DNA from 3 places in the Exiguobacterium sp. s157 genome. Region 3 is predicted to be linked to each of the others. Evidence: riboswitches for the same ligand, from Rfam matches in the RefSeq annotation. Region 3 holds a riboswitch; each other region holds the start of a gene.

Region 1 (3,267 bases), on a different contig from region 3:
GCCCTCGATATTGAAGACGCCGTCGGGTGACCAACCGTGCTCGTCATCCCCAATCAAATGGCGTTCCGGGTCGGCCGACAGTGTCGTCTTCCCAGTTCCCGATAGACCGAAGAAAAGGGCCGTCTCGCCGGCGTCCGATACGTTCGCCGAGCAGTGCATCGATAACACATGTTGTTCCGGCAACAAGAAGTTCATGACCGAGAAAATCGATTTTTTAATCTCACCGCCGTATTCTGTTCCCCCGATCAGAATGGTCCGCTTGGCGAATGAGACGAGAATGAACGTTTCGGAGTTCGTCCCGTCGATGACTGGATCGGCCTTATAACTCGGTGCATAGATGACCGTGAAGGGCTCGAAGGCACCTTTCGTCGGCCATTCACGCAAGAACAACTGTTTGGCGAACAAATTGTGCCACGCGTATTCCGTGATGGCACGGACCGGGAGCGTATAGTGCTCGTCTGCCCCCGCAGAAGCCTCGAGATAATAGAGCTTGTCTTTCGTTTCGAGGTGCGTCAACACTTTGTCGAGTAGCGCGGTGAACTTCTCTTCCGCGATCGGTTGGTTGACTGGACCCCAGTCTACTAAATGATTGCTGACTTCATCTTGCACGACGAATTTGTCTTTCGGTGACCGTCCTGTGAATTTCCCGGTACTGACCGATAAAGCCCCGTCTTTCGTCAGTACGCCCTCACCGTTGCGAATGGCTTCTTCCACCAGTTCTGGAACCGTCAAGTTCCGCATCATGTCGGCACCTTTAATTAATTCTTCGATTTTCAGGAGCGTTGTCGCCATCCTGAATCCCACCTTTCCCCTAAATAGATGTGGATGAAATCCGCATACTTCCGCGTTTAATCAGTATGACGTTTTTATTATATGTGACATACTAATCAAAAACAAGCATTTTTTACCCTTTAAAGTAAGCGCTTTCTTACATTGTCATTCTAACATATTCTGTACCAGGTCATAGTACAAAAACCAAAACGGACAAAAAAATGTTTGATATTTCACAAACATAACTATTTGACCGTTTGTGAAAAGTTTGACGAATTCGGTCGATACGCTTGACAGAACGGGGTGTCATTTATATGATGGTCTTCGTAACGGATACTCTTATTCTGAGCGGTGGAGGGAACAAGGCCCTACGAAGCCCAGCAACCGTCCGAGTTTTCATTGTTATTCGGAAAAGGTGCTATCCTGAAGCGAAGCGTAAGCTTCGAACGATAAGAGGGTAAGGAAGAACGATTCAACCTTTCCCATTTGAACATGGCGAGAGGTTTTTTTCATTACCGTCCCAAAGCAACGCGTAAGGGGAACGAGTACCGTCCACACATCACCCTTTATTATAGGAGGTTTTTCGAAATGGCAAACTTGAACCGTCGACTTTTCACTTCGGAGTCCGTCACGGAAGGACATCCGGATAAAATTTGTGACCAAATCTCAGATGCGATTTTGGATGCAATTTTAGCTGAAGATCCAAACGCCCGCGTTGCGGCTGAGACGTCTGTCACAACAGGTCTCGTGCTCGTAGCAGGTGAAATCACAACATCAACTTACGTGGATATCCCGAAAGTTGTTCGTGAAACTGTTCGTGAGATCGGCTACACACGTGCGAAATATGGTTTCGATGCAGAGACTTGTGCTGTCCTCACATCGATCGATGAGCAATCGGTAGACATCGCGCAAGGTGTTGACCAAGCGCTCGAAGCTCGTGAAGGACAAATGACTGAAGAAGAAATCGATGCGATCGGTGCTGGTGACCAAGGTCTCATGTTCGGTTACGCAACAAAAGAGACGCCGGAACTCATGCCGCTCCCGATTTCACTCGCTCACAAATTGTCACGTCGTTTGGCAGAAGTTCGTAAGAACGGCACGCTCGCTTACCTTCGCCCAGACGGTAAGACACAAGTGACAGTCGAATACGACGAAGCGAACAACCCAGTTCGCATCGACACAATCGTCATCTCGACACAACACGCGGAAGACATCACGCTCGAGCAAATCCAAGCTGATTTGAAAGAGCACGTCATCGATGCAGTCATCCCGGCTGAACTCATCGACGCGGACACGAAATACTTCATCAACCCGACTGGCCGCTTCGTAATCGGTGGACCACAAGGGGATGCAGGCCTCACAGGACGCAAAATCATCGTCGATACGTACGGTGGATACGCTCGTCACGGCGGCGGCGCGTTCTCAGGTAAAGATCCTACCAAAGTTGACCGTTCAGCAGCGTATGCAGCTCGTTACGTGGCGAAAAACCTCGTTGCAGCGGGACTTGCTGACAAAGCAGAAGTTCAACTTGCTTACGCAATCGGTGTTGCTCACCCGGTATCGATCGCGGTTGATACGTTCGGCACAGGCAAATTGAGCGAGACTGAGCTCGTCGAACTCATTCGTGAGAACTTCGACCTCCGTCCGGCCGGCATCATCAAGATGCTCGACCTTCGTCGCCCAATCTACAAGCAGACAGCAGCTTACGGCCACTTCGGTCGTACAGACGTTGAACTCCCATGGGAGCAAACGGACAAAGCGGCAGTGCTCGAAGAAGGCGCGAAACGTTTCGCATAAGCATAGAAAAACGACCTTTCACTCGAAAGGTCGTTTTTTTTAGGCTTGCGGCTTGTCTTCAGTTGTTGAGTTCTCTTTGCCAAGTGCCGTATCTTTCGCTTCGACGACTTTCTCGCCGATCGATTGTAAATCCGATTTCGCTTCTTGCGCCGTCCCGACGACTTTGTTCACGTCTTGTTTGACCGTGTCGACTTCACCGGCGACTTTTTCATAGACGTTTTGCACGTCGGTCGCGACGTCTTGAATGACCTCGCTCGCTGCTTTCACTTGACCGATGACTTGTGACGCCGTTCCGGCCGGGTCTTGCTTGACCGTATCGACGAGACCGCCGACCGATGACTTCGCGCTCGAGAACGATTGTTTTGTGTTCTCACGGTTTGACGTACTAAGTAAGGCGAGTAGGCCGCCGACGAGGGCGCCGAGGAGCATCCCAGTTACGACTGTGATTTTTGGACCTCCTGTGTTCGTTTGTTCAAACTGACGGTTCGGATGATTGGCTTGCTCGACTTGTGGATCGTGTTGTAGTTTCGGTTCCATGGTAACACTCCTTTTTGTAAGTTGGCATTGATACTCTTATACCCGACACAAGATGGAAAATAACGTTTTCCTTCATTTCGACATCAAAAAGTAATGAACGGGCAGGATATTTTTTTGCCGATGGGGAATGTTACTACTAGATTGGCCAAAAGGGGGATGCCG
Region 2 (3,267 bases), on a different contig from region 3:
AATTTCATTATAGAGGATATTTCATATAGACTCAATGCTAGAATTCCGCCATTATGATGGATAGGCAGGACTCAGGCGTGATTGTGCCGAATCTCCTACCATACATAATTGAATTTTTCCCACATAGGAGGGAACCATGAACCATTTCCGCAAGATGTCCGTCCTTGGTTGGAGTATTTGGAGTATGCTATTCGGTTTGACGCTCATCTTGTTCGCTACAGGCGTATTGAACATGCCGGCCATCGAGCCGTTACCGTTCATCTTGATCGCGTTGCTCGTCATTATTTTTCAAATGGACTCCATTGAACGGAAAGGCGTCTACTTTACCTTTTCAGAAAGTATCGTCTTAATTATTTTTCTATTCTTTGATTTTGAGACAGCGCTGTTCGTCAATCAGATTGGACTACTCGTCTTCCAGTTCGTCAACTTGAAACCGCGCGTCGCGCTTCGACGGTTCCGTTTTACGTATCCGTGGAATGCCATCACGTCATTTTTGGAAATCGCCATCCCGGCCAGCGTCTACTTGGCACTTGGTGGTGTGACCGGTCTCGGATTCTATTCCCAAGAATCGTTCCTCCCGCTTGCCGGTTTGATTATTGCCATCATTTTGAACACGGTCGTCCAAAAGTATCAAGTCGGCTGGTGGTTCCGCGTCGACATCCCGGTCCGCGACTTTTTAAGCATCGCGTTTTACACGTATATCGTCAGTCTCGTCTTCATTTTGGCGGCCTCGCTCTTCCGGGAGACAAACTTGCTCGTCGTCAGCAGTATCGCCGCCGCACTCACGTTCTTTATTAAGCGACTCATCATTCAAAAAGGTCGACAAGACGCCTTCAAATCGTTGATTGAACAATATGATGAAGCAAAAGAAGCCGTATCGCTATCGCAAAGCGAGGCACAAGCCATCGAAGTGTTCCTCAGTCAATGTGAGCGACTCAACGAGTACGATGAAGGGTACGTCGAGTTCAAACTGTTTGATCGCACACTTTACTTTGATTTGAAGACGCGCCAGCCGATCGATCGCCATGTCGTCTTTGAATTACTCGATGCAACCTATCCGAACGAAGCCTCGGTCGAGTACGAGATGCGCTTCGAATGGGACGCCCCGCTGTCGAACGAATTTAATGAAGACTATCATAGCTTCATCTCGGTCCGTTCCGAGGAAATCGAAGGAATCCGCACGTGGATTGTGATGACGGGCGAGCACGTCTATGGCTATCCGCCCATCATTCAACGCGAGATTGTCAAACTGCTCAAGTCGTTCAATCGGACGATCAGTCGTTGTCATGAACGCGACCGCCTCTATACTGAGAGCCGGACGGACAGCTTGACGCTGCTTGCCAATGCGCGGGCTTTTTATGAATACGGGATTCAACAGATCTCGGACGGCTCGATGTATCCGATTTCCGTCGCGATGCTCGATATCGACTTCTTCAAAAAAATCAATGACACGCACGGTCACCAAGTCGGAGACAGTGTGCTCCAAGAATTCGGTCGCCGCATTCGTCAAGTGCTCCGCACCGAAGACTTTGCCGCCCGTTACGGCGGTGAAGAGTTCATCTTGCTCTTAAACCGTTGTGATGTTGAGGCCGCCGTCGAGATCGCCGAGCGCATCCGCCAACAAATCGAGAACAAACCGTTCCACGTCGACGGAATCGATATACCCGTCACCGCTTCAATCGGTGTCGATACGATTCAGTCGTTCGGCGACAAACGTCTTGACGATACGATTCGTAACGCCGACCGCGCGCTCTACGTCGGCGGGAAATACGCCGGTCGCAACCGCGTCGCCCATTATAATTTCTTAACGACCTGACTCGCCCCCACGTTCATCGCGTGGGGGTTTGCTATTGACAAGCAGATTTGAAACAGGTACGTTAGGGAACGTGTCTTATAACTAAATATCACAACTTTTTTATCAAGAGAGACTGAGGGACTGGCCCGATGACGTCTCGGCAGCGGGTAACCTGTGCCAAATCCAGCGAGCGGTCTGCTCGAAAGATGAAAAAAGTGTTTCTTGTCGAGAGAGCCTTTTTTCAGAAGGCTCTCTTTTTATTTTTATGAATGAGGTGAATCGATTGGAACAACCAACAGCTAACAAATGGGCGCTCTTGCCCTTACTCGTCTTCCTCGTCTTCTTTATCGGGGCAGGCATCTATTATGACGACTTTTATAAATTCCCCGTCTTGATCGCGGCCTTGATTGCCGTGATCGTCGCGGCGATGATGACGAAAGGGAGCGTCACCCAGACGGTCGAACGCGTCGCCCAAGGTGCCGGGAACCCGAGCATCCTCATCATGGTGTTCATCTTCTTGCTCGCCGGTGCGTTTTCAAGCGTCGCCGAAGCAATCGGTGCGATTGACGCGACCGTCAATGCGGCATTGACGTTACTACCGCCCTCGCTCCTATTGAGCGGCCTATTCGTCATCGCAGCCTTCATCTCGATGGCGATGGGTACGTCGACCGGGACGATCGCCGCACTGGCGCCGATCGCTCTCGGCATCCATGAGGAGAGCGGCGTCAATATCGCTATCGCGGCGGCCGCCGTCGTCGGGGGTGCCATGTTCGGGGATAACTTGTCGTTCATTTCGGACACGACGATTGCAGCCGTCCGCACCCAGCGGACGAACATGCGCGACAAGTTCCGGACCAACTTTTGGATCGTCTTGCCGGCAGCCGTCATCACAACGATTTTACTCGCTGCCCTATCGAGCGGAGAATCGACCATCGAGCCGGCGGCGTTTGAATGGTATAAGTTGATTCCGTATCTAGCGGTTATCGTGCTCGCTTTGACGGGAATGAACGTCATCCTTGTCTTGCTCGGCGGCATCGCCCTAACCGGCATCATCGGTCTATTGGATGGCAGTCTAGCCGTCACCACGTACGTCACCGCCATGGCGGACGGCATGATGGGCATGGCCGAGATTTCACTCCTGACATTGCTCATGGGTGGGCTCGTCGGACTCATCTCGCACAACGGCGGACTCACGTACTTGCGTGACGCGCTCACGTCCCGAATTAAAAGACGGGCCGGCGCGGAGTGGAGCATCGCCGGGCTCGTCAGTGCGACAAACGTCGCGACGGCGAACAACACGATTTCGATTCTCGTGGCTGGTCCGCTCGCCGCGAACATCGCCGACGATTATGACATCGAACGTAAAAAGTCTGCGAGTGTACTCGATATCTTCTCGTGCGGGGTCCAAGGTCTGCTGCCTTACGGGGCACAGCTTCTCATTGCGGCCGAACTGACGAACACGGCATCACCGG
Region 3 (3,267 bases):
CAAATCCACCGACGGCGCCGCCGATGGCGAGCACGTGATCGACCGCGAAGCGGACGTCGTCACTATACGACTCAAAAGCGTGCTCGCTCAATTCAAGTTCGACGAGACGCCCGCACTGCTCGGCCAAGACGAGTCCGGTGTTGACGCCGGCGTCAGCTGAGCTGTCACCACTCAAATAACGGGCCTCGTAAAACTTCGCGACCGTGTCGATGACACCTGCCCGAAAGTATTCATATGGTGAGCGCGAGATGACCCGTGAGTCAACGATGACCCGTTCGATGACGACGCGGAACATGTCGTAGCGGTCGTAGCTCCCGTCCTCCTGATAGACGACGCTGAGCGGTGTGAACGCCGCACAGTTCGAGGCGAGCGTTGGGACGACGATGAGCGGGACGTTCCGTTGATAGGCGACGAGTTTGGCCGTATCGACGAGCTTGCCACCTCCGACGGCGATTAACACGTCGGCGTCCAACGGTTTGAGCCGTTTGACTTCCGAGTCCGTGCACTCCCCGCTGAACCTTGTTGCCGGATAGTCCGCGATGGCCGGAAAGATGGCTCGGACGACGTCATACCCTTTCTGACCGTGCAGGACGTGGGCACGGCGGCCGTCGACTAAGTCATCAAGACGGTCGAGCGCGTCATCGGCGTGGTCATATTCAAGGACGGCCTGACGAATCATGCGCGCACCTCCTCATAGGCGGCAAACAACCGCTCGATTCGTTCGACGGCCTCGTCAATCTTCGGTTCCGGTGAGACGAGGCCGAAGCGGACGTATCCGTTCCCTTCCGAACCGAAGAAATAGCCCGGGGTGACGGCGACACCGGCTTCATGCAGCAGTTTCCGCGAGAACGACTTGGCATCACCCTCAGGCACTTTCGCCCAGACGAAGAACGAGCCTTCCGGCGGTTCGACGGCCCAGCCGGCCCGGTTCAACCCGTCGATCAGGCGATCACGCCGTGCCTCGTACAGTCGTGCCAAGTCATCGCGAATGGTACGGGGCGCCTCGAGCGCAGCGACAGCCGCCGCCTGGATGGCCGAGAACACGCTGACGTGGACGTGGTCCTGATACGTGTTGATCGCCTCGATGATGTCCGCGTTCCCGACGGCGAAGGCGACGCGCCAACCGGACATGTTGAACGCTTTCGACATCGTATATACCTCGATGCCGACTTCTTTCGCCCCTTCCGCCTGCAGAAAGCTAGGCGGGACATGGCCATCGAATCCGATGCTGCCATATGCGAAATCGTGGACGACCATCAAGTCCCGCTCCCGGGCGAAACGGACGGTATCGTCAAAGAAAGCGGGTGAGGCGACGGCTCCGGTCGGATTGCTCGGGTAGTTCAAATACATGAGTCTTGCATCTTGCGTATCGAGCGTCTCATAGTCCGGCAAGAAGCCGTTCTCTTCCCGGAGGACGAGGTCACGGACGACGGCACCGGCGAGGCGTGCCCCCGAGATGTAATCAGGATAGCCGGGATTCGGTAGCAAAATTCCGTCGCCAGGTTCGAGTACGCATTGCGGCAACGTGATGAGACCAGATTTTGAGCCGATGAGAATCGCTACTTCTGTCTCGGGATCAAGTTCGACTCCATACTCATTCAAATAGAACGTCGCCACTGCTTGCTTCAGGCGGGCCTGACCGCGGAACGGACCGTATTGATGGGTCGAGGCGTCGAGGAGCGCCGTCTGAAGCGCGTCACAGATTGGCTCAGGCGTAGGCAGGTCAGGCGTCCCTTGTCCGAGTCGGATGATGTCGCGGCCGGCTTGTTCGAGTTCGGCCACCTCGTTCGCGAGTCCGACGAAATGTTGAGGTGGTAACGTTTTAAGTAGATGTGAGCGTCTGTCAGTCATGAATAGTCCTCCTATGCAAAAAACACCCCTTTCCGCGGAAAGGGGTGTCGAGATACGGACGTATTCAAACAACCACCTTTCCATCTCTCAAGGTCACCTTGCTGGAATTAGCACAGTATTGAATCAATCTGTTGCTGAAGCTTCATCGGGCCAGTCCCTCCGCTTCTCTTGATAGAAAGTGTTTTATATGCGATTTGTCTTTTTGTAATATGTCACTTAGTTAACCAAACGTTACCAATCTTGTCAATCCTTTTTTGAAAATGAGCATGTCCTCTTGAATCCCGATAAAAAAACGTTCATAGTGAAAGTGAACGTTATTCTACAAAATTTAAAACATGAGGGGATGGACCTTTGGAATTAAACCGTCAATTGATTTGGAAGTTGAGCGTGATCGGCCTGATCCTGCTCGTGCTCTGGAAAGTCATCAGCGAACCGGATACGATTTCGCAGATGATGCATTATACGTTCCAGTTGCTGACGCCGATTATTATGGGAATCGCCATCGCGCTGCTCCTGAATACCGTCCTGTCCTATATAGAAGAACGGTTTCAACTAAAACGATATCAAGGCTTGCTGATCGTCTATATCATCTTTATCGGGATTCTCGTCATATCTGCGGTGACGCTGTTCCCACGCATTTATTCGAGCCTCGCCTCGCTCATCGAGGAACTCCCGTCCTATATCCGGCAAATCGACGGGTATCTGTCACAGTTGAACACGTATTTGAAAGAGTATAACGCGACAGTCGCCCAGGCCATCGATTTCAGCCGGTTCGAGGAGCGCTACTCGGGCTGGGTCGAGACGGCCGTCTTGTCGTCGGTCAGCTACGTGTCGAGCTTCACGATGACGCTCATTAACTTCTTGATTGGGATCGTCATCTCGATTTATCTTTTAAAAGACAAAGAGATTTTTGCCCGCATGTTCAAGCGGCTGTTGTATGCGATGTTCCCGGTCGCGTCAGCCAAGACGACGATCGACATCTTCCAAGAGATGGATTACATCTTTAAACGCTATATCATCGGGAAGTCGCTCGACTGCCTCATCATCGGGGTGCTGGCCGTCGCCGGTCTGTTGATTATCGGGGCGCCATACGCGCTTCTCCTCGGCGTCATCGTCGGTGTCTTGAACTTCATCCCGTACGTCGGGCCGCTGCTCGGGATGATCCCGGCGTTCATCATCACCTACTTCTATGACCCGTTCACGGCGCTCATCGTCCTCTTGTTCATCTTCTTGTTGCAACAATTCGACGGACTCTGGCTCGGGCCGAAGATTCTCGGCGACAGCGTCGGCATCACGCCGTTCTGGGTCATCACGTCGATCATCATCGGCGGCAGCCTGTTCGGCCTCGTCGGGATGTTCATCAGCGTGCCGGTCACGGCGATGATTCAAGTCGTGTTCTCGCGCTTGATCGACTAC

Evidence for each region. A riboswitch is a leader RNA that binds a small molecule or an ion and turns the genes downstream of it on or off. The one in region 3 is predicted to bind S-adenosylmethionine.
Region 1: another riboswitch for S-adenosylmethionine. It lies ahead of metK (methionine adenosyltransferase); the one in region 3 lies ahead of KNP67_RS11060 (aminotransferase class I/II-fold pyridoxal phosphate-dependent enzyme).
Region 2: another riboswitch for S-adenosylmethionine. It lies ahead of KNP67_RS07390 (Na+/H+ antiporter NhaC family protein); the one in region 3 lies ahead of KNP67_RS11060 (aminotransferase class I/II-fold pyridoxal phosphate-dependent enzyme).

The regions. Positions count from the first base shown of each region.
Region 1 covers NZ_JACSLQ010000004.1:255,803-259,069, reverse strand. The annotation lists gene pckA (phosphoenolpyruvate carboxykinase (ATP)) at 1-792, opposite strand, end outside; SAM riboswitch class I at 1,108-1,227, shown strand; gene metK (methionine adenosyltransferase) at 1,360-2,568, shown strand; gene KNP67_RS10045 (hypothetical protein) at 2,608-3,105, opposite strand.
Region 2 covers NZ_JACSLQ010000003.1:42,754-46,020, forward strand. The annotation lists gene KNP67_RS07385 (GGDEF domain-containing protein) at 137-1,816, shown strand; SAM riboswitch class I at 1,913-2,008, shown strand; gene KNP67_RS07390 (Na+/H+ antiporter NhaC family protein) at 2,061-3,267, shown strand, end outside.
Region 3 covers NZ_JACSLQ010000005.1:169,833-173,099, reverse strand. The annotation lists gene KNP67_RS11065 (iron-containing alcohol dehydrogenase family protein) at 1-679, opposite strand, end outside; gene KNP67_RS11060 (aminotransferase class I/II-fold pyridoxal phosphate-dependent enzyme) at 676-1,851, opposite strand; SAM riboswitch class I at 1,929-2,029, opposite strand; gene KNP67_RS11055 (AI-2E family transporter) at 2,203-3,267, shown strand, end outside.